DNA from 4 places in the Plantactinospora solaniradicis genome. Region 3 is predicted to be linked to each of the others. Evidence: riboswitches for the same ligand, from Rfam matches in the RefSeq annotation. Region 3 holds a riboswitch; each other region holds the start of a gene.
The links. A riboswitch is a leader RNA that binds a small molecule or an ion and turns the genes downstream of it on or off. The one in region 3 is predicted to bind cyclic di-AMP.
Positions count from the first base shown of each region.

Region 1: it holds a riboswitch for cyclic di-AMP, as region 3 does, so the genes downstream of both, ACFP2T_RS23890 (C40 family peptidase) here and ACFP2T_RS41085 (coiled-coil domain-containing protein) in region 3, are expected to answer to the same signal.
Region 2: it holds a riboswitch for cyclic di-AMP, as region 3 does, so the genes downstream of both, ACFP2T_RS35980 (C39 family peptidase) here and ACFP2T_RS41085 (coiled-coil domain-containing protein) in region 3, are expected to answer to the same signal.
Region 4: it holds a riboswitch for cyclic di-AMP, as region 3 does, so the genes downstream of both, ACFP2T_RS20100 (coiled-coil domain-containing protein) here and ACFP2T_RS41085 (coiled-coil domain-containing protein) in region 3, are expected to answer to the same signal.

Region 1 is NZ_JBHSPR010000018.1:471,559-475,563, reverse strand. It holds gene dcd (dCTP deaminase) at 74-652, shown strand; gene ACFP2T_RS23890 (C40 family peptidase) at 799-1,764, opposite strand; cyclic di-AMP (ydaO/yuaA leader) riboswitch at 1,849-1,987, opposite strand; gene ACFP2T_RS23885 (N-acetylmuramoyl-L-alanine amidase) at 2,275-4,005, shown strand, end outside.
Region 2 is NZ_JBHSPR010000046.1:12,282-16,286, forward strand. It holds gene ACFP2T_RS35970 (CDP-glycerol glycerophosphotransferase family protein) at 1-301, shown strand, start outside; gene ACFP2T_RS35975 (GNAT family N-acetyltransferase) at 315-1,142, shown strand; gene ACFP2T_RS35980 (C39 family peptidase) at 1,352-2,197, opposite strand; cyclic di-AMP (ydaO/yuaA leader) riboswitch at 2,605-2,745, opposite strand; gene mdlC (benzoylformate decarboxylase) at 3,002-4,005, shown strand, end outside.
Region 3 is NZ_JBHSPR010000060.1:320,505-324,509, forward strand. It holds gene ACFP2T_RS41080 (SDR family oxidoreductase) at 155-1,180, shown strand; cyclic di-AMP (ydaO/yuaA leader) riboswitch at 1,533-1,664, shown strand; gene ACFP2T_RS41085 (coiled-coil domain-containing protein) at 1,668-2,684, shown strand; gene ACFP2T_RS41090 (cation diffusion facilitator family transporter) at 2,852-3,766, shown strand; gene ACFP2T_RS41095 (MarR family winged helix-turn-helix transcriptional regulator) at 3,884-4,005, shown strand, end outside.
Region 4 is NZ_JBHSPR010000017.1:87,531-91,535, forward strand. It holds gene ACFP2T_RS20085 (hypothetical protein) at 1-570, shown strand, start outside; gene ACFP2T_RS20090 (hypothetical protein) at 545-970, shown strand; gene ACFP2T_RS20095 (transposase family protein) at 1,191-1,412, shown strand; cyclic di-AMP (ydaO/yuaA leader) riboswitch at 1,833-1,963, shown strand; gene ACFP2T_RS20100 (coiled-coil domain-containing protein) at 1,967-2,995, shown strand; gene ACFP2T_RS20105 (glycoside hydrolase family 65 protein) at 3,029-4,005, opposite strand, start outside.

The sequences.
Region 1 (4,005 bases), on a different contig from region 3:
CGATCACCTACCCCGGCCCACTCCTCGGCAGGTCGCGGCCGAGCCCGATCGGGGAAGTCGCTAAGGTGGCACGGTGCTGCTCTCCGACCACGACCTAGTGATCGAGATCAAGGCGGGCACCCTGGCGCTGGAGCCCTTCGAGCCCGCGTTGGTGCAACCGTCGAGCATCGACGTACGCCTGGATCGCCTGTTCCGAGTCTTCAACAACCATCTCTACACCCACATCGACCCGGCGATCCAGCAGGACGAACTGACCTCGCTGGTCGACGTGCCGGACGGCGAGCCCTTCGTGCTGCACCCCGGCGAGTTCGTGCTCGCGTCGACACTCGAGGTGATCTCGCTCGGCGACCAGCTCGCCGGCCGGCTGGAAGGCAAATCCAGTCTGGGGCGGCTCGGCCTGCTCACCCACTCGACCGCGGGCTTCATCGACCCCGGGTTCTCCGGCCACGTCACCCTGGAGCTGTCCAACGTCGCCAACCTGCCGATCAGGTTGTGGCCCGGGATGAAGATCGGCCAGCTCTGCATCTTCCGGCTCTCGTCGCCGTCCGCGCACCCGTACGGCTCGGCCGTCTACGGCTCGCGCTACCAGGGGCAGCGCGGGCCGACCCCGAGCCGCTCGTGGCAGAACTGGCACACCTGGCCCACCCGCTGAGCTGACCCGAACCGCCGCGCTGCGCACCGCCCGCGGTACTACCGGGTACTACCGATACGAGAGGCCCCCGCCGCGACTGCGACGGGGGCCTCTCGACGTGCTGTGCGGTCTTCCGGGTTCGGCTTCCGGTCGACCGACGGACTGGATCAGCCGGGTCTGCCGAAGCTGTGGATTTCGCCGTCGTCCATCCGCTTCATCTTGACCGGCTCGCCGGCCCGGGAAGCGTGCACGATCCAACCACCTCCGACGTACATCCCGACGTGGCTGAGGTCGGCGTAGTAGAAGACCAGGTCACCGGGTCGGAGCTCGGAGCGGCTGACCGACTTGACCTTCCCACGCTGCGCGCGGGCGTTGTGCGGCAACGACACGCCGCCCTTGGCCCAGGCGGCCAGGGTCAGGCCGGAGCAGTCGTACGAGTTGGGGCCTTCGGCACCCCACACGTACGGCTTGCCGATCTGCTGGCAGGCGAACTTGACCGCCTTGCCGGCGTTGCCACCGGGGTAGGTGGCCGGGCAGGGTGCCGGGGCGAGCGGACCGGCGGAACCGTTGCCGTACGCCTGGATCCGCAGCTTCTGTAGCCGGTCGACCTCGGCGTCGATTTCCTTCTTCTTCTTGGCCAGTTCGGCCTCGGTCTTGGTGAGCTGGCTGACCAGGGTGTCGAGCGGGCGCTTCTGGGCGTCGTACTTGTCCCTGAGGTCGATCACCGCCTGCACGTCGCGCTGCTGCTGGCGGGCGAACTGGTCGAGTACCGAGAGCTGGCCGACGAGTGCGGCCGGCGACTTGTTGGTCAGTAGGGCGTTGATCGACGAGGCCTTGTCGCCCTTGTACGCCTCCACGGCGAACTCGCTCACCCGGTCCATCGCGGCGTCGATCTGCGTCTGGAGTGGGGCGATCTTGTTCCGGAGCGTCTTGGCCTGGGCCTTCTTCGCGGTCAGGTCCTGCCGGGTGGCGTTGTGCTTCTCGACGATCGGTTCGAGCTTGCGCCAGGCCGTGTCGATCTGCTTCTCGATCTCGGCCACCGAGGGTTCGGCGAGGGCCGGCGTGGTGCCCACGAACAGCACGGCGACGCTGGCCAGCACGGCGAATGCGGCGACGAGAATGGACCTTCGCAAAGGCGGTGTCGCCGTCCCGGCACCGGTCGTTACCGACCGGAGGGACTGCGACCGCGGGGCAAGGGGAGCCACCGGGGTCCGTACTCCTTCTTCCGTAGCCCGCCTACCGGGTTAGCTGACGGGTTCGGGCGGGAAGAGATTCGCCCTACCGCTGACGCGGATTCACCCCATGGTGCCCGGGTCCCCGGTTCGCTGATATTCGACGATTCGGCGGTGTAGAGACGTCGCCGCCCGGTTGGGCGGCCTGCCGTCGTCTCCGACGGTCCCCAACATTAGAGAAGCCTGTTATTCAAACGCAACCCGTGATCCGAGTCGATTCGTTACGTATCGGGATGCTCGCTGAGGGTGCGAGCGAACAAGCGTCCGAAACTGAGCGAACAAGCGTCCGAACGCCCTCTGAAATAGGTGAAGATTTCCTACATCGTGATGAGTGAGGCCGGCAGCTATTGACGGACGCCGGTCCCGGGTGGAGGGTGATCATCAAGCCCACCCCCGGCGAATGGAGGTTCGATGCCTCGGACGACAATGCCGTTGAGCAGGAGAATCGCGCTCGGTACCGCCGTGGTCGGCGCCGTCGCGCTGGTGCCGTCCGGCCCCGCGCCGGCGGCGGCTCCGGCGACCGACGGCCGGCAACAGGAGTACGCGGCCGCGGCGAGCGAATTCGGCGTACCGGAAAGCGTTCTGCTCGGCGTCTCCTATCTGGAATCTCGTTGGGACACCAACGCCGGCACGCCGAGCACCAGCGGCGGGTACGGCCCGATGCACCTCACCGACTTCGCCTATCTCGACGGGCTGGCCGGACCGCCCCACGAACACGGCGAGGACCGGCGTGGCGACAGCGCCCGGCCCGCCGCACCGTTGCACCCGAGCGTCACGGACGAGGGAACCACCACCGGAGGGGACAGCGCGGCACCGGCACCGGGTGCGCAGACCCTCGACGCCGCCGCCGCGCTGACCGGGGTCGACGAGCGGGCACTGCGGACCGAACCGGCGGTGAACATTCGGGGCGGGGCGGCGCTGCTCGCGTCGTACCAGAAGGCGCTGGCCGGACCGACCGGCCGGACCAGCGACCCCGCGGCCTGGTACGGCGCGGTGGCCCGGTACGCCGGCAGCGACAGTGCGGACGCCGCGCGGACCTTCGCCGACGAGGTCTTCCGGACCATCACCGAGGGTGCGGCCCGGACCACCGACGACGGCCATCGGATCATCCTGGCCGCGCACCCCGGACTCGTACCGGCCCGAGCCTGGCTGGACCGGCTCGGCCTGCGCAAACCCGCCCGGCCGGACGGGTTGGAGTGCCCGCGCGACATCTCCTGCGAATGGATCCCCGCGCCGTACCAGGCGTTCGGTGCCGGTGACTACGGCAACCACGACCTGTCCGACCGGCCGGGACGGCAGAAGATCGAGTACATCGTCATCCACGACACCGAGGGGAGCTACGACACCACGCTGCGCCTGGTGCAGGATCCCACCTACGTGAGCTGGCAGTACACGTTGCGCTCGGCGGACGGGCACATCGCGCAGCACGTGAAGGCCAAGGACGTCGCCTGGCACGCCGGCAACTGGTACGTCAACGCCAAGGCGATCGGGCTCGAGCACGAGGGCTACGCCGCGCAGGGCACCTGGTACACCGAGGCGATGTACCGCACCTCGGCCAAGCTGGTGCGCTACCTCGCCGACCGGTACGACATCCCGCTGGACCGCCAGCACATCATCGGCCACGACAACGTGCCCGGAATCCTGCCGGCGAACGTCCGGGGCATGCACTGGGACCCCGGGCCGTACTGGGACTGGTCGCACTACTTCGACCTGCTCCGGGCCCCGTTCTGGAGCACCGGCACCTCCCGCACCGGACTGGTCACCATCGACCCGGACTTCGCCACCAACCGGCCGGCCTTCACCGGCTGCGACACGGCCGGCGTACCGTGCCCGGCGCGCGGCTCCTCGTCGGTGATCCTGCGCAGCGCTCCGGCCGCCGACGCGCCGCTGGTGAACGACATCGCACTGCGCCCCGACGGCACCCCGAACACGATGCACATCTCCGACCACGGGGCGCGGGCGTCGGCGGGGCAGACGTACGCCGTCGCGGACCGGCAGGGCGACTGGACCGCGATCTGGTATCTCGGCCAGAAGGCCTGGTTCCACAATCCGGCCGGGAACCCGACCGCGAAGTGGTCGATCGGACTGGTCGCGACGCCGAAGCCGGGCCGGGCGACGATCCCGGTGTACGGCAGGGCGTAC
Region 2 (4,005 bases), on a different contig from region 3:
CGGGAAGCCGTACGCGGTCACCGACCGGGTCGGCGAGGGCGAGCGGTTCGTGCAGAGCTTCCCGCTGGCCGGCTCGGGCTACGTGCTTCGGTCCGACATGTCCAATATGGACGACGTGCTGGACCAGTTGCTCGACACCGATCCGCTGGAGGAGAACCGCTGGCAGACCCGGACCCGGTACCTGGGCGACTTCCCGGCGCAGACGTACGCCGACGGGTTCCTCGACGAGGCCCGCCGGCACCTCGACGCCGGAACGGGGGCGCCGACGGTGCCCGCTCCCCGGCCCGCGCCCGTGTCATGATCCACACGTGAGGATGATCAGGGCCAGTCACGACCGGGACGAACTCGCCGGCCTGCTGCGCCGCGACCCGCACTTGCACGCGTACGAACTCGGCGACCTCGACGACTTCTACTGGCCGTACACCAGTTGGTACCGCCTGGGCGACGCGGTGGCGCTGGTCTACCACGGCGGCGGCACCCCGGTCCTGCTGGCACTCGACCACTCCCCGGGGGCGCTGACCGAGCTGCTGACCGCGCTCGTCCCGCTGCTCCCGCGGCGCTTCGACGCCCATCTGTCGCCGGGCGGGGAGGCGGTGCTGGCCCGACACTTCGGGGTCGAGCCGCGCGGCACGCACCTGAAGATGGCCCTCACCGACGCCGGCAGGCTGGACCGGGTGGCGCCGGCCGGCGAGCTGCTCGGACCGGCCGACGTACCCGAGTTGGCCGTGCTCTACGCGGCGGCCTACCCGGAGAACTGGTTCGACCAGCGGATGATCGAGACCGGCCAGTACGTCGGGGTGCGTCGCGACGGCGAACTGCTCGCGGTGGCCGGGGTGCACGTCTGGTCCCCCAAGTACCGGGTGAGCGCCCTGGGCAACGTCACCACCCACCCCCGCGTCCGGGGGCAGGGACTGGCCACGGCGGCGGTGGCGGCGCTCTGCCGGCGGCTGCTGGACACCGTCGACCAGGTGACCCTGAACGTCAAGGCGGACAACGTCGCCGCGATCGCGCTGTACCGACGGCTCGGCTTCACCCCGGTCGCCGAGTACGGGGAGTTCGTCGTCGGGCGCCAGACGCCGACGACCCCGCCCGCGGCGCCGGCGCCGGCGCCGACGACCCTGCCCCCGGCGCCAGCGGCCTGACGGCGGCCCGGGTTCCGGCACGGGTCCGCGCCGCGAGGCCGTCTCGCGTCCGGCTCGGCCGGCGCCGCCCGGATCCGGGCAGGAAGTCGGAAACAGTGTCGAATGGGTGCCGGACGACGTCCGCCGGCCCACTCATCCGCCCGCGTCGGCACGGGACGCACGGACGGATGAGGTGGGCCGGCGGACGGAACCGAACCGGCGCTACCGGGTCAGGACGAGTAGCCCCGGGTGGCTGCCCAGTTTGCCAGGTCGATGGTGGTCATCCAGTAGGTGCTGTCGTCGCCCGGGATGGCCGGGTCGGCGATCTTCACCGTACGTCCGTCGTCGCGGTAGCCGACCACGGTCAGGTAGTGGCCGCCGGGGTAGCCGTGCCAGCCACCGTCGACATCCGTGGCCGAGCCCGCGATGTTGGCCACCACGGCGTACCCGTTGGTGACCGCGTGTACGACGTCGGCCTGGAGCTGGTCCATCTGGGCCGGGCTCGCCGCCCCACCGGAGAGCATGGTGCTCCGGTAGAAGTCGGTGCCGATGACCTTGTTGAGCACCCGGGTGGTGTCCTGGGCGGAGTTCGTTCCGTTCATGGTGGTGCCGAGGTCACCGGCCACCTCGTCCTGGCTCGGCCGCTCGCCGCGGACGGTCAGGGCGATCCGGGTGGCCGCCGGGCCGCAGTACCAGCCGTTGATCTGGGCCTGGAACTGGTAGTCGAGCACCTTGCTGGCCGGCGGCGCCGGCCGCTTGCTCGGGGTGCTGGTCGGGGCCGCCTTCGCCGCGCTCGACGCCGCACGGGTCGGCTCGGCGGTCGCCGGGTCCGACGGGCTGGCCGGCGCGGCCGTTCCCGGTGCGGTCGTCTCCGCCGCCTCGGCCTGGGCGGCGGACCGGCCCAGTTCCGCGACGGCCACGGTCGAGGTGTCGGTGGGCGTCGCGGACTGCCCGGTCGAGGCCAGCGCGACGCCGGTGGTGGACGCCGCCGCCGCGACCACGGCCGCGGCGAGCGCGAGCCGGGTACGGCCTCCGGACGTGGCATTTCTGAGCCGCTGGTAAACGGGATGGTTCAACGTGATCCTCCAGGGAAATACGCGTTACCAGTCGTTTGAATTCGACCGGTCACGCGTCGTTTCTATCCGCTGTCGAGAATGCGACGCGATGCCACGCTTATCAGCGCGGAAACAGTTCTTCCGGCCTGGCCGTCCAAGGCACACCGTGGTTCGGCACCATCTCCGAGCCGCTGCGGGCCGGCCGGCGCATTGCGCACCGGGGCCGGGCCTCACCGGGGGCCGAGAAGCTCACCGGGGCCAGCGGCCCCGAGCCGTCCTCGCGTCACAAACCGCTATCTGGCCGGGGTCAGCGACCCGCTTCGGGCCGGGGGGCCGGGGGCAGGGGCACGGCAACCGGTAGTCGGCGCGCGGTGAAGCGATTGAGCTGGGGGGATGGGCCGGAGCCCGGGGGGTACGGCACGTACAGGTTCTCCTTCCGACTCCGCCTACCGGGTTAGCTGACGGATTCGGGCGGGAAGGCCGCCCTACCGCGGGCCGTGGCTCGCGGATTCACCCCAGATAACTGTGGGTCCCCGGTTCGTTACTTAACGACTCGACGGGTCTGCTCCGGTGTCACCCGCATGGCAACCAATGGGCCGGACCAGACCCGCCGACATTACTGGCCCGGTTCCGTCCATGCCAACCCCTCTCAGCAGCGGAAACAGTGACCGACGCCGCGATTTCGCCCGATCGTCCCCCGCTTCGGGCCGCCGACGGGCCGTACGGATAAAGCGGCATGATCATGTACGCGTACGGTATGACGGAAATGAGCGGGTTAGCCCGGTGGTCCGCCCGTGGGACGAGGACTCCAGGAGGCTCCATCCGATGACAACGGTGCACGAAGCGACCTACGACCTGCTCCGTTCCCTCGGCCTGACCACCGTGTTCGGTAACCCGGGGTCGACCGAGGAGCCATTCCTGAAGAACTTTCCGGCCGACTTCACCTACGTACTGGCCCTCCAGGAGGCCTCCGCGGTCGCGATGGCGGACGGCTACGCCCAGGCGAGCGGAAGACCCGTACACGTCAACCTGCACACCGCACCCGGCACCGGAAACGGAATGGGCAGCCTCGTCACCGCCTGGCACAACAAGACACCGATGATCGTCAGCGCTGGCCAACAGACCCGGACGATGAATTTGTTCGAACCGATGCTGACGAATGTGCGCCCGACCCAGTTACCCGAGCCGTACGTCAAATGGAGCCATGAACCACTGCGTGCCCAGGACATCCCGGAGGCGTTCATGCGGGCGTACGCCACCGCCGTGCAGGCACCGGCCGGCCCGGTCTACCTGTCGCTGCCGCTCGACGACTGGGACGAGCCGGCCTCCGGCCCTCCGGTGGTACGCCGGGTGAGCACCCGGGTCGCGCCCGATCCGGAGGTACTGGCCAAGTTCGTCGAGATCCTGGCGCGGAGCCGGAACCCGATGCTGGTGATCGGCGCCGGCATCGACCGCAGCGGCGGCTGGGCCGAGGCCGTCGCCCTGGCCGAACGGCTGGGGGCACCGGTCTGGCAGCCGCCGTTCGCGGACCGCATCGGCTTTCCGCAGGACCACCCGCAGTTCCAGGGGCTGCTGCCGCCGGCCATCGGCCCGCTCGCCGAGAAACTGGCCGGCTACGACACGGTTCTGGTGATCGGGGCACCGGTGTTCCGCTACTACCCGTACATCCCCGGTCCGCACGGATACCTCCCCGGGGGTACCCGGCTGCTGCACGTCACCGACGATCCGTCCGAGGCGGCCCGGGCACCGGTCGGGGACAGCCTGGTCGGGGACGTCACGCTCGCCTGTGCCGCACTGGCCGCGCAGCTGCCCCCGATGGACCGGCCGAT
Region 3 (4,005 bases):
TGGGAGTTCGTTTCCGGATCCGCGCGGCCCGCTCCGGACCGTCCGACGTTTGCCGCGCCGGATTCCGGGTAGCCGGGCGGGCCGGCTCGGGCCCGGAGCCTGCCTGGTGTGCGGGCCGGGGCCGGGTGGCCAGGATGGACAGAGGAGACGACAGATGCGTGCCCGACCTGCGCCAGGGGTGGCGGTGATCACCGGGGCGAGCGCGGGGGTGGGCCGGGCCACGGCACGTCTGCTGGCCCGACGGGGAATGCGACTGGCCCTGCTGGCCCGGGGAGGAATCGGTCTGCGTGCCGCCGCCGAGGACGTGCGAGCCAACGGGGGTGTCGCGCTGCCGATCGAGACCGACGTGGCGGACTATCACCAGGTCGAGGAGGCGGCCGACCGGGTCACGCGCGAACTCGGACCGATCGACCTCTGGGTGAACGACGCTTTCGCGTCGGTGTTCGCGCCGTTTCCGGAGATCGGCCCGGAGGAGTTTCGCCGGGTGACGGAGGTCTGCTATCTCGGTTACGTGTACGGCACCCGGGCCGCGCTTCGTCGGATGGTGCCCCGAGGGTCCGGCACCATCGTGCAGGTGGGATCCGCGCTGGCGTACCGATCGATTCCGCTACAGTCCGCTTATTGTGGCGCGAAACACGCGATCGTCGGCTTCACCGAGTCGCTGCGCTGTGAACTTCTGCACGATCGCAGCCCGGTACGCGTGACCATGGTGCACCTGCCGGCGGTGAACACTCCGCAGTTCGACTGGGTGCTGTCCCGGCTGCGTAACCGGGCCCGGCCGGTGCCGCCGATCTATCAGCCGGAGGTCGCCGCCCGGGCCATCGTGTACGCGGCCGACCGGCCACGGCGCCGGGAGTACTGGGTCGGGGCGTCCACCGTGGGCACCATCCTCGCCAACCGGTGCGTACCCGGTCTGCTCGATCGCTACCTGGCCCGTTCGGGTTACTCGGCTCAGCAGACCGACCAGCCGGCCGATCCGCACCGGCCGAGCAACCTGTGGCACCCGGTCGACGACGGCGGCGGGGCGGACCCGGGAGCACACGGCTCGTTCGACCCACGGTCCCGGGCTCGCAGTCCCCAACTGTGGTTGTCGCAGCACCGGAGTCTGCTCGTCGCCGGGCTGGCCGCCGCCGCGACCGTCGGCGTGGTACTCGGCACCGCCGTCCGCCGCCGACGGTAGTCGACTCCGTCGTCCCGGTCGCCGACCCGCGGCGCCGTATCCGCCCCGACCCGTCCCTCGAAACCACTCTGACCTGCGGGTTTGTCGCAGATGGCCGGCAATCGTCGACCAGTCAAACTGGACATTTCCCAGGTGGGTCGGCGGCACCTCGCCTACGCGCCCGGTAAATAGCCGACAGCATCTTGTTAATGACCCCGACCCAAAGGATGTTCTTCGATGCATCCGACGCGCCGTGATTACTGATAGTCGTTGTCTGGCAACACATTTGCCGACAATCGGGTATTGCCATTCCGGAAGTGAAACCAGGTATGCTGTCTGCCGTTCATAGCCGCCGGACACCACGTGGTGCCGGCGCTGATCGCCGCCTAATCGCCACCCGGCGAACCGGGGACCCATGCACGTGGGGTGAATCCGCGCGAGCGGTAGGGACCACTTCCATCCCGAACCCGTCAGCTAACCCGGTCGGCGGCCGACGGAAGGGATACATGTGAGGGCACCCCTACGCCGATCGCTGGCGACTGCCCTGGCACTGCTCACCGCCGGAGCACTGATCGTGGTTCCGTCGGTGGCGTCGGCGGCACCGGCCGCACCGAAGCCGGCGGGTCCGAAGGAGGACGTCGACTCGCCGATCCTCGGTGACGTACTCGCCACCACCGGTAAGCGGTACGCGGAGGCCAAGGCCGCGGTCAAGAAGTCCAAGCAGCGGCAGGCGGAACTCGCCGAAGACCTCAAGCGGGCAGAGGACAGGTTGGAAGCGCTCGCTCCGGAGGCGAGCAAGATCGCCGCCGAGTCGTACCGCAGCGGCAAGCTCAGTGCCGTGTCGATGCTGCTGAACAGCGCCTCGTCCGACTCGTTCATCGACCGGGCCGCCGCGCTGGACGAGCTGAACCTGTTCAACAACCAGAAGCTCCGGGCCCTGAACCAGGCGCGCGAGCAGGTCAGCCAGACCAAGGCGGCGGTCGACGCCGAGGTTGCCAAGCAGGCCGCGCAGGAACAGATCATCAAGAAGCAGCAGAAGGAGGCGGAGAAGGCGCTCGCGCTGGTCGGCGGCAGGTCGCGCCCCGACCGGGGCCTCGTGGACGCCAAGTCGCCGGTCGCCCGGCCCGGGCCGGGCATGGCGGACGGCTTCCCGGGGGAGGGGTGCACCAGGGACGATCCGACCACCAACGGATGCGTCACGCCCCGGACCCTGCACGCGTACAACGAGGTTCGGCGGGCGGGCTTCAAGAGGTTCGTCGGTTGCCACCGCGACGGTGGTCCGTTCGAGCATCCCAAGGGTCGGGCCTGCGACTGGTCGTTGAAGAGCTCCGGCTTCAGCCGGGCCGCGAACGACGACCAGATGAAGTACGGCAACGACCTCACCGCCTTCCTGGTCCGCAACGCCGATCGACTGGGGATCCTGTACGTGATCTGGTACAGGGAGATCTGGTTCCCGGCCACTGGCTGGAAGTCCTACAGCGGTCCGAGTGACCACACCGACCACGTGCACATGTCGATGCTGTAAGGGAATCGCGCGCGACACCCCGTACGAACGGAACCGCCCCGCCACCCACTCCGGGTGACGGGGCGGTTCCGTTGTGACATCCACTTTCAACTTGCATACATAGCGATGTCCGCATACGTTGTCTCCGGGACGGCGGGGGCCGGCCCCGGGGAACGGGGGATCAGGGGATGGGTGCCGGACACGCGCACGCAGGTCCGCAGACGTGGGCGGGGGAGCGGCACCGTCGACCGCTCTGGCTGGCCTTCGGAGTGCTGGCCCTCTACATGGTGGTGCAGGCCGTCGCCGCCTGGCTGACCGGCTCGCTCGCACTGCTCTCGGACGCCGGACACATGTTCACCGACGTCCTCGGCATCGGCATGGCGCTGGCGGCGATCACCGCCGCCGGCCGGGCGTCGGACGATCCGCAGCGCACCTTCGGGCTGTACCGCCTGGAGGTGCTCGCCGCGCTGGCGAACGCGGTGCTGCTCTCCGGGATGGCGATTTTCGTACTGGTGGAGTCCGTCCGCCGGTTGGACGACCCGCCCGAGGTGGCGGCCGGGCCGATGCTGGTCGTCGCCGTCGGCGGCCTGGCCGTGAACGTGGTGGCCTTCCTGCTGTTGCGCGGCGGGGCCAAGGAGAGCCTCAACCTGCGCGGTGCCTACCTGGAGGTGCTGGGTGACCTCCTCGGTTCGGTCGGCGTCATCATCGCCGCATCGGTCATCGCGACGACCGGATGGCGGTACGCGGACCCGATCGTCGCCGTCGTGGTCGGCCTGCTCATCCTGCCCCGGACCTGGAAGCTGGCGCTGGCCGCCGGCCGGGTGCTGGTGCAGGCCGCGCCGCCGCACGTCGAGGTCGCCCTGGTCCGGGAGCGGCTGGCCGGCCTCGACGGGGTGACCGAGGTGCACGACCTGCACGTCTGGACGCTCACGTCCGGGATGGACGTGGCGTCGGCACACCTGAACCTGATCGAGGGTGCCGACGTGGCGGCGGTGCTGGCGGCGGCTCGTCGACAGTTGCACGACGACTTCGGCATCGACCACGCCACCCTCCAGGTCGAACCGCCGAGCGCCGAACGACTCTGTCACGGAAGCTCGTGGTGACCCGCGCCGTCGGCGGCTGACTGGTTGATCGAGTTGTCCGGCCGTCGCCGACGAGTTGGGCGCCCGTGGTCCGTCAACTGGTTGTAGCGTGCACCTACTTGGTTGTATCGTGCAACCATGACCACCGACGACGCGCGGGCCATCCGGGACGCCGTCAGTTCCTTCGTCCGGGCATTCGGGCTGCACCGGCCCGAGCAGACCCCCTGCGGGCAGCAGATGACCGTCTCCGAGGCGCACGC
Region 4 (4,005 bases), on a different contig from region 3:
GCCGAGGCCGACGAGGCCCACCTTCGCTACGAAGAAGCCTCGAAAGGAACCAACCACCGCGACATCCGTGCGGCGGTGGTTGAAGCGCGCACAGCCAGTGACAAGTCAGCCAAGATCGCCCGACTGCTGAACGAATCACAGAAATACCTCGTCAAATACATCAACACCATCGCTCCGGGCTCCGCCACTGAGATTCCGGACGTAATGCCGTCTGGCGAGCGCCTTGTAAGAGAGGCAGCCGATCAAGAGTCGCGTGCGGCGAGGTACCACACGAAAGCTACGCAGGCGGCCGCAAATCACGAGGAAGGCGCGAAAAAGATCGAGGCGACCGCGAGAGAAGCGATCTCGATTGTCAAGGACCGAATTCGTCCGGGAGACGCGCAGGCCAGCACGGGAACGCCAAGCCATCCGCCGCCGTCGCCTCCACAGACAGCTAAGTCCGGCCACCCGATTGCGGATGCCGTATTGGCAGTTGCAGGTATCGCCTTAGCGGCCAGAGTGGCTGTTCAAAGCGCAAGAAAGCGTCGCGAGAGGAAACGATCAAATGAAGATCAGGCCACAGATAGTTGATTACATCCGCACATTCGTGCGGGATGACTACACGGCAAATGATCGAATCGAAGCTCAACTCAACGAAGACGGCTGGGACGGATTTGCTGCTTTCCTAAGCGCCGCCTTCTTCTACGCAATCGATCTACATTTCGACGGGAGGCGTGACGACCGTGCGATCAGGCAGTTCGTAGCCGAACTGCGATCCGATAACGCAGATGTAGCCGATCAAATCGATGCCGGGCAGGCCGAGAACGCCATCTTCGCAGTCTTGGACTCTTCGGTGGATCTTGAGGCTCCGCCGGAGATGCTTGGCAGAGTGCAAACCTTCGCCGTACATAAGGTCCTAGTCGAGGCAAACCTCTCCGACGCCGAACTGGATTCACTGCTCAGCCGAGCCAAGCAGCTCGCCGAAAGCTAAGGAATTCCGCCAGTCCTTCCTCACGTCCAAGAAGAGTACCTGGCAATTTTCCTTTCTACGGAAGCGAGGAGAACAGGCCTGGCGCGTCAGGGTCACTACCAGTCTCCAGCTCGAACGATTCTCTGTGCGGCCTACGAGCCGGCACTGGGAACACAGCCGCAGCCGTGAGGTCCGCGACGGCGATCTGCAGACCGGCAACGATCCTGTCCAGCAAGTCCGCCTGCTGCGGCTCAAGCTCCACCAGCCGGCGAAGCGCAGGGAGCTACCCGACTGGAAGGCCAACCTGAACAAGCAGCACCGGACCGTCCGAGCGCAGGTCGAGCACGCCCTGACCAGGATGAAGTGCTTCAAGATCCTTCGCGACTACCGCCGCGCCGCCCGCACATTGGCCGACACCGCTTCCGGTATCGCCCACCTCCACAACATCATCCTCGCGGGGTGACGGCAGCACCGTTGCCAGGCAACGCTTTCACCGAGTTGCGAGACATCCTTTAGCGCGGGGAGCTGACAATTCCCATCCTCCTGTCATCGAGAGATAACGGTACGTACGCCCCTTTGACCCTCCATGGACGACCGGCTGTCAGGTCGCGTGGTCCGTGATCTGGTTGAGGGTTTGATGCCGCGCCGGTCAACTTCGGTCCTTCAGCCGCCACGAAAGCCACCCCCCGGGTGCCACGTCGACGCACAAGCCCCACAACGTTCGCCTGACCCACACCGCAGCGAAAGTTGATCGGACGGCGGGGTTGTAGGGGCACCCGAACCAGGCGCATTTTCCACGCCCGGCCGCTCACTTCCACCACATTGACCCGGTTGGTCCGGTAAGCTGACCCCGGTTTCGCCCGGTGGCGTCCCCTCCGTGCCGGCGCGACCGCCGCCGAATCACCTTCGGGTGAGCCGGGGACCCAGGTAGGTGGGGTGAGTCCGCGACCGCGGTAGGGACTTGTTCCGTCCCGAACCCGTCAGCTAACCCGGTAGGCGGCCGACGGAGGGACATGCATGACGGGATCCAGACGTCGGCGGTTACCGCTGGTCCTGGCACTGCTCGCCACGGTCGGCGCGCTCGCCGGAGCGGCGGCCCGACCCGGCGCGGCGGCGGCACACAACCCCGCCACCCTCGGCGACGAGGGCGACACGCCACTGCTCCGCGACGTGCTCGAATCCACCGGACGAGGCTATCTACAGGCCAGGAACGCGCTGGCGAACGCCAAGGCCCGGCAGGCGAAGCTGGCCGCCGAACTCGTCCGCGTCGAGCGCCGGATAGCCGAACTGAGGCCGCAGATCGAACTGGTCGCCCGCAACGCGTACCAGACCGGCCGGATCGGCCCGGTGCTGGCGCTGCTGCACGCCGGCTCGGCCGACGAGTTCCTGGAGCGCGCCCGGGGGCTGGAGGTCGTGGCCATGCGGGACAACGACACGCTGCGTCGACTGGGGCAGGCCCGGGACCGGGCCGCCCGGGCGAAGCTGGCACTCGACGCCGAGGTCGTCGAGGAACGCAGGCAGCTCTCCATCATGCTGCGGCAGAGGCAGGCGGCCGAACGCGCGCTGGCGCTGGTCGGCGGCGCCTCGACCGGCGGCTTCGTGGTGGCCAACTCACCGGTCGCCCGGTCGGCGCCACGCAACAGCGACGGCTCCTGGCCGCCGCAGTCGTGCAACCAGCCCGATCCGACCACCCCGGGCTGCGTCAGCCCACGCACGCTGCACGCGTTCACCGAGGCCCGCCGGGCCGGCTTCACCCGGTTCACCTCGTGCTACCGCTCCGGCGGGCCGTACGAGCACCCCAAGGGCCGGGCCTGCGACTTCTCCGCCCTGCCGGGTGGGTTCGGCGGGGACGCCAAGGGACCCGACCGGACCTACGGCAACAACCTCGCCGCCTTCTTCGTCCGCAACGCCGACCTGCTGGGCGTGCTCTACGTCATCTGGTACCGGCAGATCTGGCTGCCGACGACCGGCTGGAAGTCGTACGGCGGTGCGCACGGGGACCCGTCCAGCGACCACACGAACCACGTACACCTGTCGCTGCTCTAGGCGGAGGCGGAGGCGGACGGCGCCCGGGTCGGCCTACGGCTCGTGCTCCGGGGTCCGTCGCACCGGTGCCCGACCGGCCGGCTGCGCCGGTTGTGGTCCGGACGGTTCGATCGGCGGCACCGGCCGGGTCACCGGGTTGTTGCAGGTGACCCGGAGCAGCTCACCGTGGTGCAGCAACTCCATGACGTCGTCGGGATCACCGTCCCGCAGCACGTACGTCGCCTCGTGCGACCGCACGTCCACCCGCAGGTGCACCCCGCGCCAGCGGAGCGAGAACTCCAACCGGTCGATCCGGCTCGGCAGTCGAGGGGTGAAGGCCAGCGTCTCGAAGTGGTCCCGCAGCCCGCCGAACCCGGCCACCAGGGCGATCCAGGCGCCGGCCAGCGAGGCGACGTGTACGCCGTCCCGGGTGTTCTGGTTGAGGTCGTGCAGATCCATCAGGGCGGCCTCGCCCAGATAGTCGTGCGCCAACTCCAGGTGCCCGACCTCGGCCGCCAGCACCGCCTGGGTGCACGCCGACAGCGACGAGTCGCGGACCGTGCGCCGCTCGTAGTAGGCGAAGTTCGCCGCCTTCTCCTCGTCGGTGAACGCGTCCCCCCGCCAGTGCATCGCCAACACCAGATCGGCCTGCTTGATCACCTGTTTCCGGTACAGGTCGAAGTACGGATAGTTGAGCAGCAGCGGGTACTGCTCCGGGGGCGTACCGGCGAAGTCCCACTCCTGGAACCGGGTGAAGCCCTCCACCTGCGGATGCACCCCGAGTTCCGGGTCGTACGGGATGTGCATGTCGTTCGCGGCGTCCCGCCAGGCGGCGGTCTCCTCGTCGTCGACGCCCAACCGGTACGCCTGCTCGCCGTGCCGGGCGGCGGCGTCGGCGGCGGCCAGCAGGTTCCGCTGGGCCATCAGGTTGGTGTAGACGTTGTCGTTCTTCACCGCCGTGTACTCGTCCGGGCCGGTCACCCCGTCCAGGTGGAACTTGCCGTGCCGGTCGTGGTGGCCGAGCGAGCGCC